Regions from separate parts of the Ornithinimicrobium panacihumi genome, predicted to be linked through region 2. Evidence: predicted binding sites of a transcription regulator. Region 2 holds the regulator's gene; the other holds the start of a gene.
The links. The regulator LexA, encoded in region 2, represses DNA repair genes until DNA is damaged. The targets are predictions, from matches to a motif close to TCGAACANNTGTTCGA.

Region 1 (11,884 bases), on a different contig from region 2:
CATCCCCGGTCCTGCGCACCTGCGGTCCTGCACCTGCGGTCCTGCGGTTTTCGCGCTATGACACGAAAACCGCAGGACCGCATTCGCATGACAGGACTCGCATGACAGGTGCGGCGCTCAGACCAGGCCGCGCTCCAGCAGGACCTCTGCGATCTGCACCGCGTTGAGGGCGGCACCCTTGCGCAGGTTGTCGTTGGAGACGAAGAGCACGAGCCCGCGACCGTCCGGGACGGACTGGTCGGTGCGGATGCGCCCCACGAAGGAGGCGTCCCTGCCGGCCGCGGTCAGCGGCGTGGGGACGTCGACGACCTGGACGCCGGGAGCGCCGGCGAGCAGCTCGGTCGCCCGCTCCGGCGTGATCGGGGAGCCGAACTCCGCGTGGATCGCCAGGCTGTGGCCGGAGAACACCGGCACGCGCACGCAGGTGCCGGAGACGAGCAGCTCGGGGATGCCGAGGATCTTGCGGGACTCGTTGCGCAGCTTGACCTCCTCGGAGGTCTCGCTGTCCTCGACCACGTCACCGGCCACCGGGACCACGTTGAACGCGATCGGGGCGACGTAGGTGGCGGGCTCGGGCAGCTGCACCGCGCCGCCGTCGTGGGTGAGGTCCTCGATCGGGGTGCTGGAGGCCACGCCCGCACGGACCTGGCCGCCGAGCTCGCTGACGCCGGCGAGGCCGGAGCCGGAGACGGCCTGGTAGGTCGCCACGCGGAGCCGCTCCAGACCGGCCTCCTCGTGCAAGGGACGCAGGACCGGCATCGCGGCCATCGTCGTGCAGTTGGGGTTGGCCACGATGCGGGTCCCGCCCTCGCCGAGGGCCAGCTCCAGGTCGTCGGGGTTGACCTCGCTGACGACCAGCGGGATCGAGGCGTCGTTGCGCCAGGCCGAAGAGTTGTCGATGACGACGATGCCGGCCTCGGCGAAGCGCTCGGCGTGGGCGCGCGACGCGGTCGCGCCCGCAGAGAAGAGGGCCACGTCGATGCCGGTGAGGTCCGCCGTCGCCACGTCCTCGACGAGGATCTGGCGAGCTGCCTCATACCCGTCGATGCCGTTGGCCGAGCCGTCCCACGGGAGCTCGGTGCCGGCGGAGCGGGAGGAGGCCAGGTAGCGCACCGAGGCGACGGGGAAGGCGCGCTCGGACAGGAGACGGCGCATGACCGAGCCGACCTGGCCGGTGGCGCCGACCAGGGCGACGTGCAGGTGGGTGCGGGGCTGGGGAGTGGTCATGTCAGCGCCCCGTCCCGCCGTAGACCACGGCCGCTTCCTCGGCGTCGAGCTCGAAGGCGGTGTGCACGGCGCGCACGGCGTCCTCGAGGTCGGACTGGTCGCAGATCACCGAGATACGGATCTCGGAGGTGCTGATCATCTCGATGTTGACCCCTGCGTCCGCCAGGGCCGCGAAGAGCTTCGAGGCGACCGAGGGGTTGGAGCGCATGCCCGCACCGACGAGCGAGAGCTTGCCCACGTGGCTGGTGTAGAGCACGTCGGCGAAGCCCATCTCGGCCTGGAGGGCCCGCACCGCAGCCACGGCGGTCGCGCCGTCGGTCTCCGGCAGGGTGAAGGACAGGTCGGAGGTGTGCGCGTCGGAGGTCGAGACGTTCTGGACGATCATGTCGATCGAGACGCCGGCCCGGGCCACCGCGCCGACGACGCTGGCGGCCGCGCCAGGACGGTCGGGGATGCCGACCGCGGTGATCTTGCCCAGCGAGCTGTCGTGGGCGATGCCGGAGATGATGGGCTCTTCCATGGTGTCCTCCGTGAGGGGTCTGCCGACCAGGATCCAGGTGCCCTCCTTGTCGGAGAAGCTGCTGCGGACGTGGAGCGGGACGGTGAAGCGGCGGGCGTACTCGACCGCGCGCAGGTGCAGGATCTTGGCGCCGTGGGCCGCCATCTCGAGGGTCTCCTCGATGGTGATGCGGGTGACGCGGCGGGCGCTGGGGACGATGCGGGGGTCGGCGGTGTAGAGGCCGTCGACGTCGGTGTAGATCTCGCAGACGTCGGCGTCGAGGGCCGCCGCGAGCGCGACGGCGGTCGTGTCGGAGCCGCCGCGTCCCAGGGTGGTGATGTCGTCGTCGGTCGAGATCCCCTGGAAGCCGGCCACGATCGCCACGCCGCCCTCGTCGAGGGTGGCGCGAACGCGGCCGGGCTGCACGTCCAGCAGCCGCGCGCGGCCGTGCTCGGCGTCGGTGCGCATGCCGGCCTGGGCGCCGGTGAAGCTCTTGGCAGGCACGCCCAGCTCGTGGATCGCCATCGCCAGCAGCGCCATGGAGATGCGCTCGCCGGCGGACAGGAGCATGTCCATCTCACGGGCGGGCTTGGGGCCGGGGCTGACCTCCTCGGCGGTGTCGAGCAGGTCGTCGGTGGTGTCGCCCATGGCGGAGACCACGACGGCGACCTTGTTGCCGGCGCGCTGGGTCGCCACCACGCGCTGGGCGACGCGGCGCATCGCGGCGGCGTCCGAGACGGACGACCCGCCGAACTTCATCACGAGCAGAGCCATGGGTGCTTCCTGTGGGTCTGACCCCGAAGGGTCGGTGGCTCGGGTCGACGGCGGTGTCCTCCCGGAGGGTGCTTGCCGGACAGTGTAGGGCTGCCGTGCGGGTGAGCGGCCCTCAGAGGGTCAGGAGCGCCACGACGGAGACCACGACGATGGCCAGGATCTCGCCGATCCCGAGGCGGGCAGGGCTCCAGCCCAGGGGCGGGATCACCGCCGCCCGGGCGGTCAGCGCGAGGCCGACCAGGCCGAGGATCCAGCCGTCCGGGGAAGGGAGCAGCACCGGCGCCAGGACCGCGAGGGCGAGGTGGAAGGCCACCGAGACCAGCAGGAAGGTCCGGTTCCCCCGCTCCCGGATCGCGCTCTTGACGTAGAAGACCGTCCCGGCGAAGTAGCCCGCCAGCACCGCGGTGAGCTGGGCGGCGTGGGTCCAGTCGGTGCCGCCACCGAGGTCGTAGGCGACCAGCGTCATCAGGCACGAGCCCACCGTGGTGGCCAGGCCGCTGAGGAGCGCGCGCTCGTGCCGGGTGGCCGAGGCGGTCACGCCGACACCGAGAGGTATGAGGAAGGCCGGCACCCAGCGCAGGAGGCCGGGGGTCACGACGAGCACGAGAACTCCGAGGAGTGCTGCCAGGATCGCGTAGGCCCGCACCGGTGGCAGGTAGCGCGGCCGGCGCCGGGCCTTGAGCCACAGCGTGGTGGCGAAGAAGGCGAAGTAGCCGGCGAACCAGAAGGCGCCGAGCAGCAGGTGGGAGGGTCGGGGGCCGGAGGCGATGGCGCCCACGAGGAGCGGTGCGGCGAGCATGGCCCAGGCCCCGTGCTGGTTGGGCACCCAGCCGGGGGAGCGCCGCTGGCGGCGACGCGCCGGAGGGGTGGCGCGGGGGTCCGCCGTGGTGCTCACGTCACCATCGTAGAAAACGCGTGTTCGGACACGGACGGCGGCGTGTCGGTGATCAGTCGTACAGATTTTCGATTACGGTTGTCCACATGGTGCCGCTCTCGGTGGCCCTTCTCCACAGGTCTCGGTCCGTGGGGGTGGGTCTGTCGGTGGGGGCACCTAGCGTCTGACGCAGACACGGTCGAGATGTCCCTCTTCATGGAGGGGTCGGCGGCCGGAGGTCGGTCGAAGGTAGGCGCGACCCACCACCAGACGAAGGAGCAGACATGGCGACAGCCACCAAGACGGCGCCGCGCAACGGCGCCGGCACGACCAACAGCGACAAGCTGCGGGCGCTCGACACCGTGATGGCCCAGATCGAGAAGCAGCACGGCAAGGGCTCGGTCATGCGCCTCGGCGACGACGACCGTCCGCCGATCCAGATCATCCCCACGGGGTCCATCGCGCTCGACGTCGCCCTCGGGGTCGGCGGGCTGCCCCGCGGCCGGGTGGTGGAGATCTACGGCCCGGAGAGCAGCGGTAAGACCACGGTCGCCCTGCACGCCGTGGCCAACGCGCAGAAGGCGGGCGGGATCGCGGCCTTCATCGACGCGGAGCACGCCCTCGACCCGGAGTACGCCAAGAAGCTGGGCGTGGACACCGACGCGCTGCTGGTCAGCCAGCCCGACACGGGTGAGCAGGCCCTGGAGATCGCGGACATGCTGATCCGCTCGGGCGCCCTGGACATCATCGTGATCGACTCGGTCGCCGCGCTGGTGCCCCGTGCCGAGATCGAGGGTGAGATGGGGGACAGCCACGTCGGTCTGCAGGCCCGCCTCATGTCCCAGGCGCTGCGCAAGATCACCGGTGCCCTGTCCAACACCGGCACGACCGCGATCTTCATCAACCAGCTGCGCGAGAAGATCGGCGTGATGTTCGGCTCCCCGGAGACCACGACCGGTGGTAAGGCGCTGAAGTTCTACGCCTCGGTCCGCATCGACGTGCGCCGGATCGAGACCCTCAAGGACGGCACCGACGCGGTCGGCAACCGGACCCGGGCCAAGATCGTCAAGAACAAGGTGTCCCCGCCGTTCAAGCAGGCCGAGTTCGACATCCTCTACGGCCAGGGCATCTCCCGTGAGGGCGGCCTGATCGACATGGGCGTGGAGCACGGCTTCGTGCGCAAGTCCGGAGCCTGGTACACCTACGAGGGCGACCAGATGGGGCAGGGCAAGGAGAACGCCCGACAGTTCCTCAAGGACAACCCGGACCTGGCCGACGAGATCGACTCCAAGATCAAGACCAAGCTGGGGATCGGCGTCCGTCCCGTCGCCGCCGAGGACCTGCCGGCCGGGGTGGACCCGGTCACCGGTGAGGTCTCGGTCGACTTCTGATGTCCGCCGCAGACCGGCTGTCTGCTGCACGTGAGGCGCTGGCGGCTGCCGAGGCCGCCGCCAGCGCCTCCGGGCTGCGGCCCCAGGCTGGCCGTGCCGACGGTGCCCCGGGAGCGGGTGGCGCGGCCCGCGGATCAGGCGGCGGTGACGGGGAGCCGGACCCGCACTCGATCGCTCGCAAGATCGTGCTGCGCCAGCTGGCGATGGGTCCGCGCACGCGTCGCCAGCTCGAGGACAAGCTGCGCGACCGGGGGACCGACCCCCAGGTCGCGGCCCGGGTGCTGGACCGGATGGCCGAGGTAGGCCTCGTCGACGACGAGGCCTACGTGGAGATGTACGTCCGCTCCAAGCAGGAGACCAAGGGCCTGGCCTCATCCGCGCTGCGTCACGAGCTGCGCACCAAGGGCGTGGCCGACGACGTGATCGACGCGGCGCTGGAGGAGATCGATCCCGAGCGGGAGAAGGAGCAGGCCCGCGAGCTGGTCGCCCGCCGGATCCGCACGATGCGCGGGCTGGACCGCGAGGTCCAGAACCGCAGGCTGGCCGGCTTCCTGGCCCGTAAAGGCTACGGATCCGGGGTGGCCTACCAGGTCATCCGCGAGGCGCTGGACGGACTTCCCGAGCACGGCAGGGACTGACGCGCGCGACCCGGCGGCGCCCCTCGGGGAGGTCGTCGGGGCTGCTCGTGGGGCTACTCGTCCTCGTCGGCCCGACGGTCGGAGGGCTCCCACTCGGCCTCGGTGAGCTCGCCCTCGTCATCGCCGTCGACGTAGTGCATCGCCGACTCCTCGGGGGAGTCCCAGCTGGTGGCCCGGCCCTCCCGGGCGAGCATGCGGGCCTCGGTGTCCGGAGCCAGGCCCTCGTCCGGGGCGATGAGCCGGCCGACCCGGGTGGATCCACCACCGCCGTAGTAGTCCAGCTCGGCGCGGATGGCGTCGGGGTCGTCACCGCCGATCATCCCGTCGTCCTCGTCCATGCCGGACTCGTTCTCCGGGGCGCCGTAGGCGGAGTAGGGGTCGGGCTCCTCCTGCCGGATGCGCTGCTCGATCGTCTCCTCGCGGGACATCTCCTCGCGGGTGACGCCGTGGGCGAGCGATCCGTGCAGACGGTCGGGGGCCACGAAGCCGCGGTCCATGACGTCGCCCTGGCCGTCCAGGGTGTCCTCGGGCTGCAGCTGGTCCTCGTCGTCGACGCTCCAGACGCCGTATTCGTCACCGATCGACTCGCGGTCCACATGCTCGCTCATGGCTGCTCCTTTGCTGCTCACGTCGTCCTCCCACCCTATCCCGGCAGGTGCGGAGTCGACGGTCGGGTTGCTGTGTGCTGCACCACCTCAGGTGCCCGACGGGCGGCGGCTCCGATGTGATGGGGTGGGGGCGTGACCTCTGCCCTGGGCCAGCTCCTGGAGTTGGCCGGCCCCGTGCGCAACCAGCAGGTGAACCGGCGTCTGGCCTACCACCTCGCCTGGGTCGCCGGCGTGCTGAACTCCGTGGGTTTCGTGGCGGTGGGCTTCTACACCTCGCACATGACCGGGATCACGGCCAGCATCGCCGACCAGCTGGTGCTGGGCGGGTGGACCCTGGTCGGGCTCGGTGTGGTGGCCGTGGCGTTCTTCCTGATGGGGGCCATGGCCTGCGCGCTCCAGTTCAACTGGGCCCGCCGGCGCCCACGTTGGCACGACCGACGCTTCGCCCTGGTGCTGCTCTCCGAGGCGATGCTCGTGCTGCTCATCGGCGGGCTGGCCGACGTGGTGGTCTCCGGGGCGAGGGAGTGGCTGCTCGTGGCCGCCCTCGGTTTCGTCATGGGCCAGCAGAATGCCCTGATCACCAAGGTGTCCGACGCCACCATCCGGACCACCCACGTGACCGGCATGGTCACCGACATCGGGATCGAGCTGGGCAAGGGCCTCTACCGCAACCGGCTGGTCGACGCCGATCCCGTGCGGGCCGACCTGGGCAAGCTGTCGATGCTCAGCCTGCTGGTGGTCCAGTTCTTCCTCGGCGGGGTGATGGGAGCCCTGGGCTATCTGTGGTTGGGGTTCACCGTCCTGCTCGTGCCGGCCGTGCTGCTCCTGGTCATGGCCGTCCCGCCGCTGCTCCGTCGTCCGGGGCGGTGACCGTTCGACGGATGGGTGACCGTCCGGCGGCTCGGTGACCGTGCCCGCGGCGGTTACCCTGGAAGGCGCGCGATGAACACCCCGAAGGATCCGAAGAGAGCCCTGTGAAGACCTACGACGTGCGCACCCACGGGTGCCAGATGAACGTCCACGACTCCGAACGCCTGGCCGGCCTGCTCGAGACGGCCGGCTATGTCGACCTGGCCAGCCTGCCGGGCGACAGCCGCCCCGATGTGGCCGACGTCGTCGTCTTCAACACCTGCGCGGTCCGCGAGAACGCCGCGAACAAGCTCTACGGCAACCTGGGCCAGCTGCGCCCCGCCAAGTTGAAGAACCCTGACCTGCAGATCGCCGTGGGCGGCTGCCTGGCCCAGAAGGACCGCTCGACGATCGTCGAGCGTGCCCCCTGGGTGGACGTCGTCTTCGGCACCCACAACGTCGGCTCCCTCCCGGCGCTGCTGGACCGTGCCCGGCACAACAAGCAGGCCGAGGTCGAGATCCTCGAGGCGCTCGAGACCTTCCCCAGCACCCTGCCGACGAGGCGAGACTCCGCATACTCCGGCTGGGTCTCCATCTCCGTCGGCTGCAACAACACCTGCACCTTCTGCATCGTGCCCGCGCTGCGTGGCAAGGAGAAGGACCGCCGGCCCGGGGAGATCCTGGCCGAGGTGGAGGCGCTCGTCGCCCAGGGCGTCGTCGAGGTCACCCTGCTAGGCCAGAACGTCAACACCTATGGCGTCGAGTTCGGCGACCGGCTGGCCTTCGGCAAGCTGCTGCGCGCGTGCGGCGAGATCGAGGGGCTGGAGCGGGTCCGCTTCACCAGCCCCCACCCGGCCGCCTTCACCGACGACGTCATCGCCGCCATGGCCGAGACGCCCAACGTGATGCCCAGCCTGCACATGCCGCTGCAGTCCGGCTCCGACCGGATCCTGAAGGCGATGCGCCGGTCCTACCGCAGCGAGAAGTTCCTCGGGATCCTCGACAAGGTCCGCGCCCAGATCCCCGACGCGGCGATCACCACCGACATCATCGTCGGCTTCCCGGGCGAGACCGAGGAGGACTTCCAGGGCACCCTCGACGTCGTGCGCGCCTCCCGCTTCTCCAGCGCCTTCACCTTCCAATACTCCATCCGCCCCGGCACCCCCGCCGCCGAGATGGACGGACAGGTGCCCAAGGAGGTCGTCCAGGATCGCTTCGACCGCCTCATCGAGGTGCAGGAGGAGGTCTCCTGGGCCGGCAACCGTGAGCTCGAGGGTCGCGAGGTCGAGGTGCTCGTCGCCCCCGGTGAGGGGCGCAAGGACGCCGAGACCCAGCGGATGTCCGGCCGTGCCCGCGACAACCGACTCGTCCACTTCGCGGTGCCCGAGGGGGCCGAGGTCCCTCGTCCCGGCGACATGGTCACCGTGTCGGTCACCTATGGCGCGCCCCACCACCTCGTCGCCGACTCCGGCGTCCAGGGCGGGGTGTATGCGGTGCGCCGCACCCGAGGCGGTGACGCCTGGGCGGCGCTTCAGGAGGGGAGCACCCCGGGGGCGACGAAGAAGCCCGCGGTGAGCCTCGGCATACCGACGATCGGTGCGCCGCCGCAGCGCGAGGTGAGCGCCCCAGCCTGCTCGCTCGTCGACTGATTGACGGCGCGGACCTCTGTGGACACCTCCTGAGGTGGCTCGCGCCGATCGGCGATGCTGGTGCTCATGGCCAGGAGGGGGCACCATGGTGAGCATGACGGTCGAGAACGTCATCGGGATCTACACGGTCGCGGACCTGGAGCGGGAGCGCGACCGTGACGAACGCGTGCGGTGGGAGCTGCTGGACGGCGAGCTGGTCATGACGCCGTCTCCCCGGACCATCCATCAACGGTTGGTCGGACGGCTCGTGGCGCGGCTGCTTGAGGCCGCCGGGCCGGACCTGGATGTCTTTCCGGCTCCGATCGACGTCCACCTCTCGCCTCGCACGGTGATCCAGCCGGACGTGGTGGTGGCGACCTTCGACCAGCTCCGGGACGACGGTGTGCACGGCGCCCCGGCGCTGGCGGTGGAGGTGCTCTCCTCCTCGACCCGCCGGCGCGACCTGGTGCAGAAGCGGGAGCTCCTGGAGCGTGCGGGGTGTCCGCACTACTGGGTCGTGGACCCCGAGGATCTGTCGGTGTGGGTGTGGCGGCTCGTCGACGGTGCCTACGTCCTCGAGCATCACGTGAGTCGTGATGAGGAGCTGAGGGTCGTCGAACCGGTCGACCTGACGCTGAGGGTCGGCGATCTGCTGCCGCCGCGATGGCTTTCTGATCGTGCGTAGGCCCGGAAAGCTGAGCCTTTCGGGCAGGATGGGGGGATGCCCGCAGCCACCGCGGAGGACGTCCTCCGCGCCGACCGCGTGCTGCTCTACGGGGTGACCGGATCAGGCAAGTCGACCGCTGCGGTGCTGCTCGGCGTCGCGCTGGGGCTGCCCTCGCACCTGGTCGACGAGGAGGTGGGCTGGCTGCCGGGCTGGGTCGAGCGTCCGCTGCAGGAGCAGCGCCAGATCGCCGAAGGGATCGTCGCGGGGGAGCGGTGGGTGCTGGACTCCGCCTACGGCAAGTGGGCCGACCTGGTGCTCCCGCGGGCGCAGGTGATGGTGGCCCTCGACTATCCCCGCCGGCTGAGCCTGGCCCGCCTCCTGCGGCGCACGGGAACGCGATGGATCACGCGCCAGCCCATCTGCAACGGCAACGTCGAGTCCGCACGCCAGGTCCTGTCCCGGGACTCGATCATCCTGTGGCACTTTCGCAGCTACCGGCGCAAGACGGAGCGGATCCGCGTCTGGGAGAGCGCCCCGTCGGGGCTGCCCGTGCTCAGGCTGACGCACCCTCGACAGCTGGAGGCACTGCTCGCCGAGGTGGTCGCAGCTCAGACCTGACCGGTCGTGGGGTCGGCGCGATTCGCCTCCTGGCGGGCAGCCCTGGTGGAGCGGTCGGCCACCCTGCGCGCCTCCTGCGCCTCGGTCCTGGCCTCCATCGCCTCGAGATGCTCGCTGATGGCCAGCTCCTCCTTGTAGCGCGCGTCCATGCGGTCGATCTCGGCCACGGCCTCGGGCTTGCCGAAGAAGCGGTGCACGCTGTAGATCAGCAGCCCGACCGCGATCGCGCTGGAGACCAGCATGGTGATGGCCACCGGGCGTCCGCCGAAGAGCCACCAGTCCTCGCGCAGGGGCCACCAGCCCGGGGCGGGTGGGGACAGGAGCCACACGACGCCCACCGCCACCAGGCACAGGGCACCCACGCTCGAGAGGAAGATGCGGAAGGGAGTCTCCACGCCCTCGGCCGCGCCGCGCAGCGCCTTCATCTTGACCGGGTGGGTCCACCGCTTGGCCCAGGCGTACTGCGTGGACAGGATCGCCAGGCCGGCGAAGGTCAGCAGCAGGCCCGGTCCGGGCAGGAAGAGGGCCAGGATGCCGATGACCAGGACGGTCCAGCCGAGCGCCTCGAGCAGGACTCGCTTGGCGGCACCTGCGGCATACTCGGACATGACGACAACTGTAGGCGAGGGTACCGACGTTGTGACAGGCTCTCCTGGTGACCTGGCGCCCCGTCGACCGTGACGAACTGCTGCGGGCCTCCGGCGGGTCGCCCGTGGTCCGTCTCGCGACCGACGACCGCTGCCTGGCGGTGGCCTCCGACGCGGGCTGGGCCTATGTGGGTCCGTGGCGGCCCTCCGGTCACTGGGGCGGCGGCGCCTTTCCCCGGGCAGGCAGGGCGTTCGAGCCAGGGGCTGCTGACGAGTCGTCCGCGCTGGCGATGCTCTCCGGCCTCGCCGCCGATCGAGGGGTGCGGATCGAGTGGTTCTCCACCTCGCCCGGGGCGGTCCTGCGGGCACCTGGCGGGGCGGCGCTGGACCGACCAGGGCTCTGGAGCTTCCTGTGGATCGACCGCCTCCCCGAGCAGCCTGCCAGCGAGGTGGGGCTGATCGAGCTGGACGACACGCTCGACGCCGAGGAGATCTCGACCTTCGGCCGGGCGCACAACCCGGACTTCGAGGGCTTCCCTGGGAGGGGCCTGGCCACCCGGTGGGTCGGCGCCCGCGACGACGAAGGGCAGCTCCTGGCCATCGGCTCGGTCCATCGACTGGCCACCGGGGTCGCGCACCTGGCGGGCATCGTGGTGCACGCCGACCAGCGCGGACGGGGCCTCGGGGCGGCGGTCACCGAAGCTCTGACCTCGCGCGAGATCGAGGAGCGCGGCGTCTGCACGCTCGGGGTCTACACCGCCAACGCACCGGCGGTGCGGCTCTACCGACGGCTCGGGTATGAGGTGGCTCTCGACTTCGCAACCCGTGGCCTTCCGCCGTGGCCGGCTCCGGCCACGTGATGGTGCAGACGTGACTGTCAGGGGTGTTGTGTCGGGCGACCTACGATGGGCGCGTGTCCTTCACCCAACCCGTCACCCTCACCGGTGAGCTCGTCGCGCTGACGCCGCTGTCGGTCGACGACGTCGACGGTGCCGCGAAGGCGGCGCTGGACGGTCGGCTGTGGGAGCTGACCTTCACCTCGGTGCCCCGCCCCGAGGGGATGGCCGCGGAGATCGAGCGCCGTCTGGACCTGCACCGGCAGGGGCGGATGCTGCCGTTCACGATCAGGCGCGACGGCGACCAGGGCGAGATCGTCGGGATGACCACCTTCATGAACGTCGAGGAGGCCCACCGCCGCCTCGAGATCGGCTCGACCTGGCTCGCGGCCTCCGCCCAGCGCACCGGGATCAACGCCGAGGCCAAGCTGCTCCTGCTCACCCACGCCTTCGAGACGCTGGGCTGCCACGCGGTGGAGTTCCGCACCCACTGGCTCAACCACCGCTCCCGGCAGGCGATCGAGCGTCTCGGCGCCAAGCTGGACGGCATCCTGCGCCAGCACATGGTGCTGCCCGACGGCACGGTCAGGGACACGGCCGTCTACTCGATCGTGGCCGCCGAGTGGGCGGCCGTGCGCGCAGAGCTCAGGCGCCGCCTGGCACGCGCCCTGCCCGAGCCGCGGAGCAC
Region 2 (11,884 bases):
GGCTTCTTCATCCTGCCGCCCTACTTCATCAACTCCAGCGCCTATCTCAACTGGCCGGCGATCCAGACCCCGAGCGAGTTCGGGCGCTTCTTCGTCGGCGTCAACTCGGTCGGACTGTGGGACGAGCTGTTCTTCATCTGCATCTGCTTCGCGCTGCTGCGGCGGCACTTCCCGATGTGGCTGGCCAACGTGCTGCAGGCGACCATCTTCGTCTCGTTCCTGTGGGAGCTGGGCTACCGTGAGTGGGGGCCGCTGCTGACCGTCCCGTTCGCGCTGCTGCAGGGCTACATCTTCACCAAGACCAAGTCCCTGACCTACGTGGTGATCATCCACCTGCTCTTCGACGCCATCGTCTTCTTCGCGATCGTCCACGCGCACGACCGCAGCATCTTCCCCTGGTTCGTCTACTGAGCCAGGCTGGACCCATGACCCCCTCACGCCTCTCCCTGACCTGCGTCCGCGTGGCGGACGACCACGACCGTGCCGATCTGGAAGCGCTGCTCCCCGGAGCCGGTGCTGGTGAGGACGGGGCGGAGGCCAGCCTCGGGCGAGCAGGTCGGGTGGTGCTCGTCATGGGCCAGCCGGTCGTCGCCGCCGCCGAGGTGATCGAGATGGCGACAGACACGCAGCCGACGGGTATGCAGCTCTCCCGCCTCCGCGTCCTCCCCCACCTCCGCGGACGCGGGCTGCGCACCAGCCTCCTGCTGGCCGCGATGGGCCTGGGGCTGGAACGCGGGCTGACCGAGATGGGGCTGGGGGACGAGGTCGACCTGCCCGAGGCGCTCCCGATGCCGTTGGGTGGTGAGGTCGCCCCCGGCGGCCGGGTCGAGCTGCTCGACGAGCCCGCCCCACGTCCGGCGGTGAGCGTGCTGCCGCTGCGGGACGGGCCGGCGGGCCTGGAGGTCTTCGTGCAGCACCGCGTCTCGACGATGGACTTCGCGGCCGGGGTCGTCGTCTTCCCCGGCGGCCGGATCGACCCTGGTGACGCCGAGGCCGGTGGGGCGCTGGACCTGCCGGATGGCCTGGTGGCCGAGCACGTCGCGGCCTGGGCCGGGACCGAGCACGGACTGATCGGTGGCGGGGAGGTGGCCGCGCGGACGTTGCTGGCCACCGGTCTGCGCGAGGTGCAGGAGGAGACCGGGGCCAGGGTGGACCCGTCCCGGCTGGTGCCCTGGGACGACTGGATCACCCCTGCCGGCCTGCCCCGTCGCTTCGACGTGCGCTTCTTCGTGCTGCCGGTGTCGCAGAAGGAGTCGCAGGCCTACGCCAACACCACCACGGAGGCGCACCGGTCCGAGTGGGTGTCCATCGCCAGCCTGATCAGGCAGACCGAGGACGGCACGATCGGGCTGATGTCACCGACCCGGGCGCTGGTCGACGAGCTCTCCGCCCTGGGTTCGGTGGAAGAGGCCCTGGCCCACCGCCCCGTCGTCAAGGTGGTCCGCCACGACACCACGCCCCGCCGGCCCCGCGGCTTCTGACGCCTTCCCCCGCACCGCCATCTCCGCCGCCCACGAGACCCGTCTGTCCCACCCCACACCTTCGCCGTGGAGCCCTCCAGGGTGGAGGCGCGACCGACCGGCTTCGCAGTAACCAGTCGGCCCCGCCCCCATGAGCCCTCCCGACACGGGGAGATCGGATGGACTCACCCTGCCTATGCCGCGAGGGACCGGAAAGTTGCACCCGCCCCGCTCCCACGGCCGACTTCATGCGGGGGAACCCCACTTGACGCAGGTTATAACCGGCACACAGGTCCACAAGCCGCATGAAGTCGCGCTCCTGCTGAGACATGGACGCCCATCAGGCCTCGATGGCCAGGGCGAGCGGCAGCACCGCGTCGGCCCCGGCCAGGCGCAGCGCTCTGGCGGCCACGGTCATGGTCCAGCGGGAGTCGACGACGTCGTCGACGAGCAGCACCGGGCCGTGGGTCTGCGCCAAGGTCGCGGAGAGCTCGGGGCCCACGACGATCCGGTCCCAGACGTTGGCGAGCCGGAAGGCGCTGTTGCCGCCGGGCTCCCCGATCGGCCCGCCGTGGGCCAGGTCTAGCGTGCCCAGCAGCGGCAGCCGGCCGATGGTGCTGATCTGGTGCGCCAGGGAGCCGGTGACGGCGGCACGACGGCGCGAGGGCATGGCGACGACGCCCACGGGGCGAGCCGCCCAGTCCCAGCCGGCGAGGACCTGGACGACCGCTCGCACGACTTCCTCGGGGACCGGCTGGCCCATGACCAGCTCCTGCTCGGGGTCGTCGGGGTCACCCACCTGCGAGGTGCCGTCCCGCAGCACGGCCCGCAACCGCTGGCCCCATCCGAGGTCGGAGAGGCGGGCCAGGGCACGGCCGGGCTCGGCCTGCTCCTCGGGCGGGATCTTGCCCTTGACCTCGACGCCGAGGCGCGGCATCCCGGTCGGCCACTGCGCCCGGGGATCCAGCAGGACCCCGACGGCGCCGAGAGACTGCCGGGCCGTGCCGACCGCCTCCTCGGGGATGTCGGTGGGATACCAGGGCTCGGTGCAGGTGTCGCACCGTCCGCACGGCGCGGCGGTGGCGTCGTCGAGGCACTCCTGGAGGAAGGCCATCCGGCACTCGGTGGTCTGCTGGTAGGCGACCATGAGCTCGGCCTCGCGGATCCGGGCGTCGGCCACGCGCTGGTAGCGCTCCTTGTCGTAGGTCCAGGGCTGCCCGGTCGCGACCCAGCCACCCTGGACCTTCTCCACCGCGCCGTCGACGTCGAGCACCTTGAGCAGCAGCTCCAGCCGGGTGCGGCGGACGTCGACGATCGTCTCCAGCGCAGGCGTGGACAGCGGTCGGCCCGCCTCGGCCAGAGCGGTGAGGACCGCGTCGGCCTGGTCCTGGCGAGGCATCGAGACGGTGGCGAAGTAGGACCAGATGTCACGGTCCTCCGAGCCCGGCAGCAGCAGGACGTCGGCGCGGTCGGTGGCGCGTCCGGCACGACCGACCTGCTGGTAGTAGGCCACCGGAGAGCTGGGTGCCCCGAGGTGGACCACGAAACCCAGATCAGGCTTGTCGAAGCCCATCCCCAGCGCGCTGGTGGCGACCAGGGCCTTGACCTCGTTGTCACGCAGGGCTGCCTCGAGGCGCTCCCGCTCGTCGGGGTCGGTCCGGCCGGTGTAGGAGGAGACCGTGTGCCCCACGCCGCGCAGGGCCTCGGCGACGTCCTCGGCCGCGGAGACCGTCAGGCAGTAGATGATGCCGCTGCCGGGCAGCGAGCCCAGGTGGGCCACGATCCAACCGAGACGCTGCTCGGGAGTGAGCCGCGGCAGCACCCCCAGGCGCAGGGAGGCACGGGCCAGCGGGCCGCGGATCGTGGTCACCTCGGCCCCGCCGGCACCCAGCTGCTCGACGACGTCCTCGACGACCCGCTCGTTGGCGGTCGCGGTCGTGGCCAGCACGGGGGTGCCCTCGGGCAAGGTCTCCAGGAGGGTGCGGATGCGACGGTAGTCGGGACGGAAGTCGTGGCCCCAGTCGCTGATGCAGTGCGCCTCGTCCACGACGAGCAGCCCGCAGCGGCGGGCCAGGTCGGGCAGTTGCTCGTCGCGGAAGCGCGGGTTGTTGAGCCGCTCCGGGCTGACCAGGAGGACGTCGACCTCGTCGGCCGCAAGGGCGGCGCGGACGTCGTCCCAGTCGGTGGCGTTGGCGGAGTTCATCGTGACGGCGCGCACGCCGGCCCGCGCGGCTGCGGCGATCTGGTCACGCATGAGCGCCAAGAGCGGGGAGACGATGACGGTCGGCCCCGCCCCGGCGGCCCGGCGCAGGGCGGTGGCGACGAAGTAGACGGCCGACTTGCCCCAGCCGGTGCGCTGCACCACCAGCACCCGCGACCGCTGCTCGACAAGGGCCAGGACGGCCTCCAACTGACCATCACGGAAGTCGGCCTCGGGCCGCCCGACGAGCCGCCGCAGGGCCTCGCGCGCCTGGTCCACGGTGGCCTGGTCGACGGGAGCGTGGCTGGTCTCGTGCTCGGTGACTGACATGACCCCGACGCTATCTGCCCGCACCGACATCCCCGCCGTCCGTCCACAGGCGGCGCCGGGCCTCCAGCGCGTTGATACCCCGGTCCCGGCCGCGATGTGGTGCGATGGAGGCATGACCGACGCCCACCATTCCACGCCACAGGACCCTCTGCTCCCCCCGGCGGAGACCGAGACCGACCTGCTCGCCGCACGTGTGGAAGGACCTGACGACCACACCGGGATGACCGAGCTGTGGCGCGCGACGATGGGTCTGCCGCACTGGTGGTTCGTCGCGGTCGGCGACCCTGGGCAGGAGTCCCCCGCAGCGGCGACCATCGACGGGCAGCTCATGCTGCTGGCCTTCACCAACTCAGAGCGGGCCCGTCACTTCGCCGTGCAGAACGGCATGATCGCTCCCGACCAGGACCTCAGCGCCATCGCGCTGCCGCCGCACGAGGTCGTGGACACCGCCGGGTCCTACGCCAACGCCGGGATCGCCGGGCTGATGTTCGACCCCCACCTGAGCGGCTACTTCATCCCCTCCGAGCAGCTCCCCGTCGTCTGGGAGGCCGTGCGCTCCCTCGACGAGCCCGGACCGGCGGACGACCAGCCCCAGGGCTGACCCGGCACCTCCTCGGACAGCGCAGCGGCCGGCGCCCCTCGGGGCACCGGCCGCTGCAGTGTTCGGTCGGGTCCAGCAACCCTTGATGGGTCAGCGACCAGGGATGACCAGGACCTGCCCGGCGGCGATGCTGGTGCCGCTGAGGTTGTTGGCCCGCTGGATGTCGGTGATGGCCTGGGACAGCGGCAGCTCGGGCAGCTCCTCCGCCGCGATCTGCGACAGCGTCATGCCCGGCTGGACGGTCATGGCCGAGGTGGCCGCGGCCGGGCCCCAGGTGCCCAGGACCGAGGCGAGGGCCAGCACGAGGACCAGCGCTACCGTGCTGGTGACGGCCAGGCGGCCACGGCGGGTGATCCGCAGGGCACGGGCCGGGGAGCGACGCTCGTCCGCTGCGACGAGACGCAGGTGACCACCGGGACGACGCGCGGATGCAGCGACGGGTGCCGGTGCGGCATACAGGTCCTGCAGGTCGATCGCGACTGCGCTCATGGTTGTCCTCCTCAGACTCGGACGCGCGTTCGATAGCACGTCTGTCCTATTGTTAGCACGAACGTACGGGATTTGTCGACACGCCGTCGAACAGATGTTTGCTCGACGCTCCCGTTGCTCGTACGATGGGTTCATGTCAGGGACTCAACCACCGAGCACTGACAGACCTGGCACGAAGACCGTCTGACCTGGCAGTTCGGCCAGATCAGGGCGGCAGAGGACACGGGACGGAAGAGATGGCAACGATCCACGAAATGCCCGACCGAGACGGGGGCGCCAAGCTGACGAACCGCCAGCGCCGGGTGCTCGACGTGATCCGCGACTCCGTGGACGCGCGTGGCTACCCGCCCAGCCTGCGGGAGATCGGTGAGGCCGTCGGCCTGACCTCCCCCAGCTCCGTGGCCCACCAGCTCAAGATGCTGGAGCGCAAGGGCTACCTGCGCCGCGACCCCAACCGTCCGCGCGCCATCGAGGTCGTCACCCCGGGCGACGACGGCCACGGCTACCGTCGCACCCTCACCGACCCGGCCGAGCCGACGATGGACGAGACCGGCATCGGTGACTCCCGCCCGCAGGCCTCCTACGTCCCCGTCGTGGGCCGCATCGCCGCCGGCGGGCCGATCCTGGCCGAGGAGGCGGTCGAGGACGTCTTCCCCCTCCCCCGCCAGATCGTCGGCGACGGCGAGCTCTTCCTGCTCAAGGTCGTCGGTGACTCGATGATCGACGCGGCGATCTGCGACGGCGACTGGGTCGTGGTGCGTCGCCAGCCGACCGCCGTCAGCGGCGACATCGTCGCGGCCATGCTCGACAACGAGGCCACGGTCAAGACCTACAAGAAGGGCAAGGACAAGGTCTGGCTCATGCCGCACAACCCGGCCTACGAGCCGATCGACGGCGACCATGCCGTCGTCCTGGGCAAGGTGACCGCCGTCCTGCGCCGCGTCTGACCGCCCCGCTCCCCCAGTCCCACGATGCCGCCCTCTCGACCAGGGCGGCATCGTGCTGTCCGGGTCCGGGCACCGCGTGGCAGGGTGGGCCCATGGCCGCTGAGTCGGCGCGAGACGAAGAGGTGGCGTCATCGGAGCGCCTCGTCCTGCGCGAGATGCTCCCCTCCGACGCGTCACTCCTGCGCGAGCTGTGGGAGTCCCGGGACGCTCGCACCCCGCCGCACCGGCGGATCACCCAGCAGCACACCACCGACCCGGGCAGCAGCCGGTCCGCCGCGTGCAGATAGCGACGCACCGGGAGCGTCACGGAGGCAGGCAGCTGGGTGATGGGGCGCGACGAGTCGTCCACCTCATGCGCCTTGTGGACCTGGGTGCCGGTTATAACCGGCGTCAAGTGGGTTTCCCCGCATGAAGTGAGAACAGGCGGTCGCCGAGGTCACGCGGACGGCGCCGGCCCGTCGTCGACGGCGTAGTAAAGGTAGAGGTCCTGCTCGTTGTCCTCCGACAGGTGGCCGTCGGGGGCGATGTCGGGCGCGCGCTTGATCATCTCGGTGCTGTAGGGCACGAGCACCCGCCCGTCGCGCAGCTCGGCGGTGGCCAGCGGCACGAAGACCTTGCGCCCGGCGAACCAGCCGGTGCGCACCGTGGCCCAGGCGGGATGGCCCGTGCGGTTGTCCACGTAGACCTCGCCGAGGGATCCGACACGCTCGCCGTCCTGGTCGACGACCTCGGCGTCGAAGTACTGGTCGAGCTGTTCCTGCGTGATTCCCATCGGGACCTCCTGGCCGCGGTGCCATTGTGCTGCTCAAGCACACCACACCGACGGCTCAGCGCGCGAGATCCCGCGCCAGCCTCGGCAGGACGTCGACCAGCAGGTTGTCCAGCTGGAGGGTGGTCTCGGCCGTCCCCCTGGTCCCGCCCCGGGTCACGACGGCCACGGGTATGCCGTTCCTCGCCGCCCTGCGGACGAACCGGTAGCCGCTCATCACCTGGAGTGATGAGCCGAGCACGAGCAGCAGCCGTGCGCCGTCGACGAGCTCGAAGGCCTGCTCGACGAGGGCTTTGGGGACCGATCCGCCGAAGAAGACGACGTCGGGCTTGAGCCGGTCGTTGCCGCAGACCAGGCAGCGGGGCGCCCGGAAGGACTCGACGAGGTCGGCGGGCAGGATGACGTCGCCGTCGGGCTGGACCTCGCCGGTGGTGCCGGCCCGCTCGAGGAAGCCGGGGTTGGCCGCGGCCAGCCAGTCGTGGACCTGCTCGCGGGTGCTGGGCTCGCCGCAGTCCAGGCAGGTGACTCGGGCCAGGTTGCCGTGCAGCTCGAGGACGTCGGTGGCGCCGGCCTCCTGGTGGAGGCCATCGACGTTCTGGGTGATGATCCCGCGGACGAGCCCGAGACGCTGCAGGTCGGCGACGGCGCGGTGGGCGGCGTTGGGGCGGGCGGCCGAGAAGCGCTCCCAGCCGGCGTAGGCGCGCGCCCAGTAGCGCTGCCGGCCCTCGGCGGAGGTGACGAACTCCCCGTGCTGCATCGGCTGGACGCGGCGCTGGCCGTCCGGGCCGCGGTAGTCGGGGATGCCCGAGGCGGTCGACATGCCGGCCCCGGTGAGCACGGTGACCTCGCCGTCGGCGACCAGCTCCACGAGCTCGTCGTAGTGGTCGTCGTCGACGTCGGTGCGTGGCGGCACGTGCGGGGAGTGGGGATCCGTCGTCATGAGTCGGACCATCCTGTCACCCCGCCCGCGTCAGCGCCGCCCCAGCGCGGTGATCCGCTCCGAGCGGGACAGCAGCGGCGCGGCCTGGTCGCCGGCGACCTGCGGGTGCGGCGGCACCAGCGGGGTGTCGCGGGCCACCACCCGCGGGCTGTGCCGCCGGACGGAGGCGTCGCAGACGATGTAGCCGTGCCGCTCCAGGATCATCTGCTCGCCGGGGGTGAAGGCGTCCAGGTCGGTGCGGACCCGGTTGATCGTGGCGACCAGCTCGGCCGCGTAGCCGTCGACCAGCCCAGCCTCCGGGGCGTGACCGGGGACGGGTGAGACCGTGTTGGGCGACTCCAGCGACCACGTCGCGCCGTCGAGGATCCCGGCGGAGAAGCTGGCGCGCAGCCACCGCAGGCGGGTGGTCTTCCCCCCGCTGGCCGCGATCGAGAGCAGGTGCCACATCCGGCCGATCGTGCTGCCGGCCACCTGGCCGCGGAAGACCGCGCCGCCGTCGCTGACCAGCACCGTCTCGTGGTCGGACCAGACCTGCTCGAGCCCGAAGTTGTCGTAGATCCCGCCGTCGGCGAGGTGTATGCGGCGCACGATCTCCTCGCGCACCTCCGGCGGCTCGTCCAGGTCCGGCACTCCCCCGACCAGCCCGAGCCGGGTCCCGTCCAGGGTGAGCGGCCCGAACCACGGCGGGTGGGCGCAGGAGGCGGCCACCGCGTCGACGATGCGCAACCCGGGAGGTGGTGCCGCATACCCGAGCCGGTGGTCCCCGATCCGTCCGCGCGGCGCGGAGGTGCAGGCGTCCGCGAAGACCCAGGAGACCCCATATCCCATCTCCGTGGCCCCGGTGAGGATCGCCGGGCCGCCGCGCTGGTTCTCGCGCAGCGGCGTCCCCCACCACGGGACGGCGCGCTCGAGCTCACCGGCGAGGACGCTGATGCTGACGTCCGCTCGGCCCCAGGCGTCGGGGCGCAGACGCGCCAGGAGAGCAGGGGTGCGGACGTTGCGGCCGGTCAGCCGCCGCAGCGGGTCGACCACCAGTTCCTCGAGGCCGCCAACCTGCGCCGGGGCGCCGTGGGGGTCGGGCCACTCAAGGTCGGGATGGGCCAGCAGGTTGGCGACCAGGGCCCCGCCGGAGACCGCGCTGATGGTGCGCAGCCGGCCGAGGACCCCGAGCTCGTCGAGGCGACGGATGGCGCCGAGGTGGAAGAGGGCCGCACGGAAGCCGCCGCCGGACAGGCACAGGGCGGACCCGCTGCGCGGGCGCCGGGCCGAGGGCCCGTGGTGGGCGGTGGCCCGGGCCGCCCCGAGCTGGGCCGAGGCCGGGTCGGCCCAGCCGTGCGGCTCGACGCCGGGGCCGTGGGCGTTCTGGTGGAACACGCTCCAAGCGCACCGTCCGCAGGTGACGGGACGGTGAAGGGCACGCCGACCGGTGGGCGACGTGCACGTGTCCGCAGGGCCAACTGTGCTGCCCGCGGGCACGCGCGAGGCCCCGGTCGATGTCTCGACCGGGGCCTCGTGACCGGAACGTCAGGGGATCTGCGTCCAGGGGATCTGGCTCAGAGGATCAGGTGATCAGCGGAGCCACTCGGGGGCGATGCGCTTCCACATCTCGCCCAGGCCCAGGTACTCCCAGCTCGCCGGGATGGCGGCGATGACGAGCATCACGATCGCGCCGGTGAGGTGGTCGTCCAGGAAGGGGTTGGTGGTGGTGGGCAGCGAGGCGCCGTACATGAACAGGTACATCAGGGCGCCGGCCAGGGCACCGACGCGGGCGCCCATGCCCGTGATCAGGGTCAGGCCGATGCCGAGCAGGCCGATCATGAACAGCCAGTCGAACAGCGCGATGCCGGACCAGGAGTTGTACATCCCGGCGAGGGGGCCCTCGACGCCGGCCAGGTAACCGGTGGTGGGGGAACCGCCGTTGACCACGGCGCGCTCGGCCGGGGTCGCGAAGCCGAGGCCGAACATCTTGTCGACGAAGGCCCACAGGAAGTAGAAACCGAAGGCGATGCGCATGATGCCGAGCATCCAGCCACCGATCTCCGGGAGGAAGTGCTTCTCGTCACGAACCACGGCGTGGTCGTGCTCAACGCTACGGTCGATGGTGCTCATGTCAGCCAGCTCTCCTTGGGTGTGCGTTCTGGTGGCTGATTCAACAATCGCAGGATCCGACATTTCGTAGTAGAGGCTTCGGTCCGCAGTTGGACGGGACCAAGGTCCCTTGATGTCCGGGCCGTGCTGGGCGCAGAAGATGAGTCTGCGGGGCGTGGCATGAGCGCACCCCGGGCGCGGGACATTAGTCACCGTTATGATGGCCGGATGCTGGACGCTGCTGGACTTCGGGTCATGAAGGCGATCGCCGACGAGGGCACCTTCACGGCCGCGGCCAACGCGCTCGGCTACACCCAGCCGGCGATCTCCCAGATGGTGCGGCGGCTGGAGGACCGGACCGGCACCGTGCTGGTGGAGCGGGCGGGTCGGGCCGTGCGCCTCACCGAGGCCGGCCAGCTCCTGGCCCGCCACGCCACCGAGATCCTCGCGGCCCTGGACCGGGCCGAGGGCGAGATCGCCGCGATCGCCGGGCTGCAGCAGGGGCGCGTCCGCCTGATGGCCTTTCCCTCCTCCTCCGCCACGCTCGTGCCCCGCGCCCTGGCCGCGCTCAAGGCGCGGCACCCGCAGCTGACGGTGAAGTTCACCGAGGCCGAGCCGCCGGAGTCCCTGGCCGCGCTGCGTGCCGGCGAGGTCGACCTGGCACTGGCCTTCTCCTACGAGGGCACCGACCCCGGCCGCGGCGAGGACGACCTCAGCGGCCTGGAGGTCATCGACGTCCTCACCGACCCGGTGATGCTCGTCCTGCCCAAGGACCACCCGCTCGCGGCCCAGGACGAGGTCGACCTCGCCGCCCTCTCGGACGAGAGCTGGATCGCCGGGTGCCCCCGCTGCCGCGGCCACCTGCTGACCCTCTCCCGCGATGCCGGCTTCGCGCCGGACGTGGTCTTCGAGACCGAGGACTACGTCGCCGTGCTGGGCCTGGTCGCGGCCGGGCTCGGGGTGGCCCTGGCCCCCCAGCTGATCCTGCACTCGGTCTCCCACCCCGACGTGGTCGTGCGCCCGGTCGCGCCGCCCTCGCGTCGCGTCGTGCAGATCGTGACCACGCCGGACCTCAAGCGCGTGCCCTCGGTGGCGGCCCTGCTGGACGCCCTGTGCGCGAGCGCGGCGGAGCTCAAGGTGGCCACCGCGGCCGAGTGAGCGGCGCGAACGTCGGCGCGCACGGTCCGCGCCGGGCTGGCTCCGAGCCGGGCCACCGCGGGCCCGGCCCCCCTGCCCCAGCGGTCACGGCCCACTGCCGGCCCCGCGCCGGTGCACGCGCAGCCCGTCCTCCCCGTCGCTGACCGCGATGTCGCCGTCCAGGTCGGTGCGCAGCACCACCATCCCCTCCCCGTGCAGCAGCTCCAGCGCGCTGGGGGCGGGATGCCCGAAGGTGTTGTCCGGGCCGACGCCGATCATCGCCACCTCGGCACGGCTGTCCGCCACCAGCTGCGCGTCCTGGGCGGCCGACCCGTGGTGGGCGACCTTGAGGATGTCGTAGTCCCTCCCCTCCACCGACGACCGCACCGGCCTGGCGCCCTCGGGCTCGATGTCGCCGGTGAACAGCAGCGCCCGCTCCCCCACCCGCACGTCCAGGATGAGGCTGCCGTTGTTGGCCGGCGACTGCCCCACGACCGGCACCGGCCCCGGCGCGAGCACCTCGACCCGCGCGGCCCCGACCTGGACGACGTCACCCGCGCGCAGCGTCACCGGCGCGACCCGGTGGGAGCTGAGCTCTCGGGCCACCTGGTCGCTCATCTCGGGCGGTTCGAGGACCGGACTCAGGTATGCGGTCTCCGCGCCGGTCGCGCGCAGCGCACCTCCCAGACCGGCGACGTGGTCGGCGTGGAAGTGGCTGAGCACGACCGCGTCGAGGCGGTCCAGCCGGAGGTCGCGCAGGCAGCGGTGGAGGGGGTCGGGGTCGGGCCCGGTGTCGACGAGCATCCCGGAGGCCGGCCCGGTGCGGACCACGAAGGCATCGCCCTGGCCGACGTCGCAGCCGACCACCACCCAGCCGGGAGGTGGCCAGGAGTCCAGCGCCCGGGTCGGCCAGATCGCGGCGA

Region 1: a site for LexA is predicted at 3,452-3,467, ahead of recA (recombinase RecA). Genes of this name have one in related genera too.

The regions. Positions count from the first base shown of each region.
Region 1 is NZ_JBQGWG010000010.1:82,985-94,868, reverse strand. It holds gene ACTMMA_RS11080 (aspartate-semialdehyde dehydrogenase) at 118-1,227, opposite strand; gene ACTMMA_RS11075 (aspartate kinase) at 1,229-2,500, opposite strand; gene ACTMMA_RS11070 (YwiC-like family protein) at 2,613-3,395, opposite strand; gene recA (recombinase RecA) at 3,659-4,765, shown strand; gene ACTMMA_RS11060 (regulatory protein RecX) at 4,765-5,403, shown strand; gene ACTMMA_RS11055 (DUF5709 domain-containing protein) at 5,457-6,011, opposite strand; gene ACTMMA_RS11050 (YoaK family protein) at 6,144-6,881, shown strand; gene miaB (tRNA (N6-isopentenyl adenosine(37)-C2)-methylthiotransferase MiaB) at 6,986-8,509, shown strand; gene ACTMMA_RS11040 (Uma2 family endonuclease) at 8,604-9,173, shown strand; gene ACTMMA_RS11035 (P-loop NTPase family protein) at 9,210-9,773, shown strand; gene ACTMMA_RS11030 (PGPGW domain-containing protein) at 9,764-10,381, opposite strand; gene ACTMMA_RS11025 (GNAT family N-acetyltransferase) at 10,429-11,220, shown strand; gene ACTMMA_RS11020 (GNAT family N-acetyltransferase) at 11,274-11,884, shown strand, end outside.
Region 2 is NZ_JBQGWG010000001.1:409,189-421,072, reverse strand. It holds gene ACTMMA_RS01980 (CPBP family glutamic-type intramembrane protease) at 1-411, shown strand, start outside; gene ACTMMA_RS01975 (NUDIX hydrolase) at 426-1,481, shown strand; gene ACTMMA_RS01970 (RecQ family ATP-dependent DNA helicase) at 1,801-3,990, opposite strand; gene ACTMMA_RS01965 (hypothetical protein) at 4,103-4,591, shown strand; gene ACTMMA_RS01960 (LysM peptidoglycan-binding domain-containing protein) at 4,682-5,080, opposite strand; gene lexA (transcriptional repressor LexA) at 5,317-6,027, shown strand; gene ACTMMA_RS01950 (hypothetical protein) at 6,120-6,314, shown strand; gene ACTMMA_RS01945 (PRC-barrel domain-containing protein) at 6,464-6,799, opposite strand; gene ACTMMA_RS01940 (Sir2 family NAD-dependent protein deacetylase) at 6,855-7,736, opposite strand; gene ACTMMA_RS01935 (patatin-like phospholipase family protein) at 7,767-9,110, opposite strand; gene ACTMMA_RS01930 (hypothetical protein) at 9,306-9,845, opposite strand; gene ACTMMA_RS01925 (LysR family transcriptional regulator) at 10,053-10,982, shown strand; gene ACTMMA_RS01920 (ComEC/Rec2 family competence protein) at 11,067-11,884, opposite strand, start outside.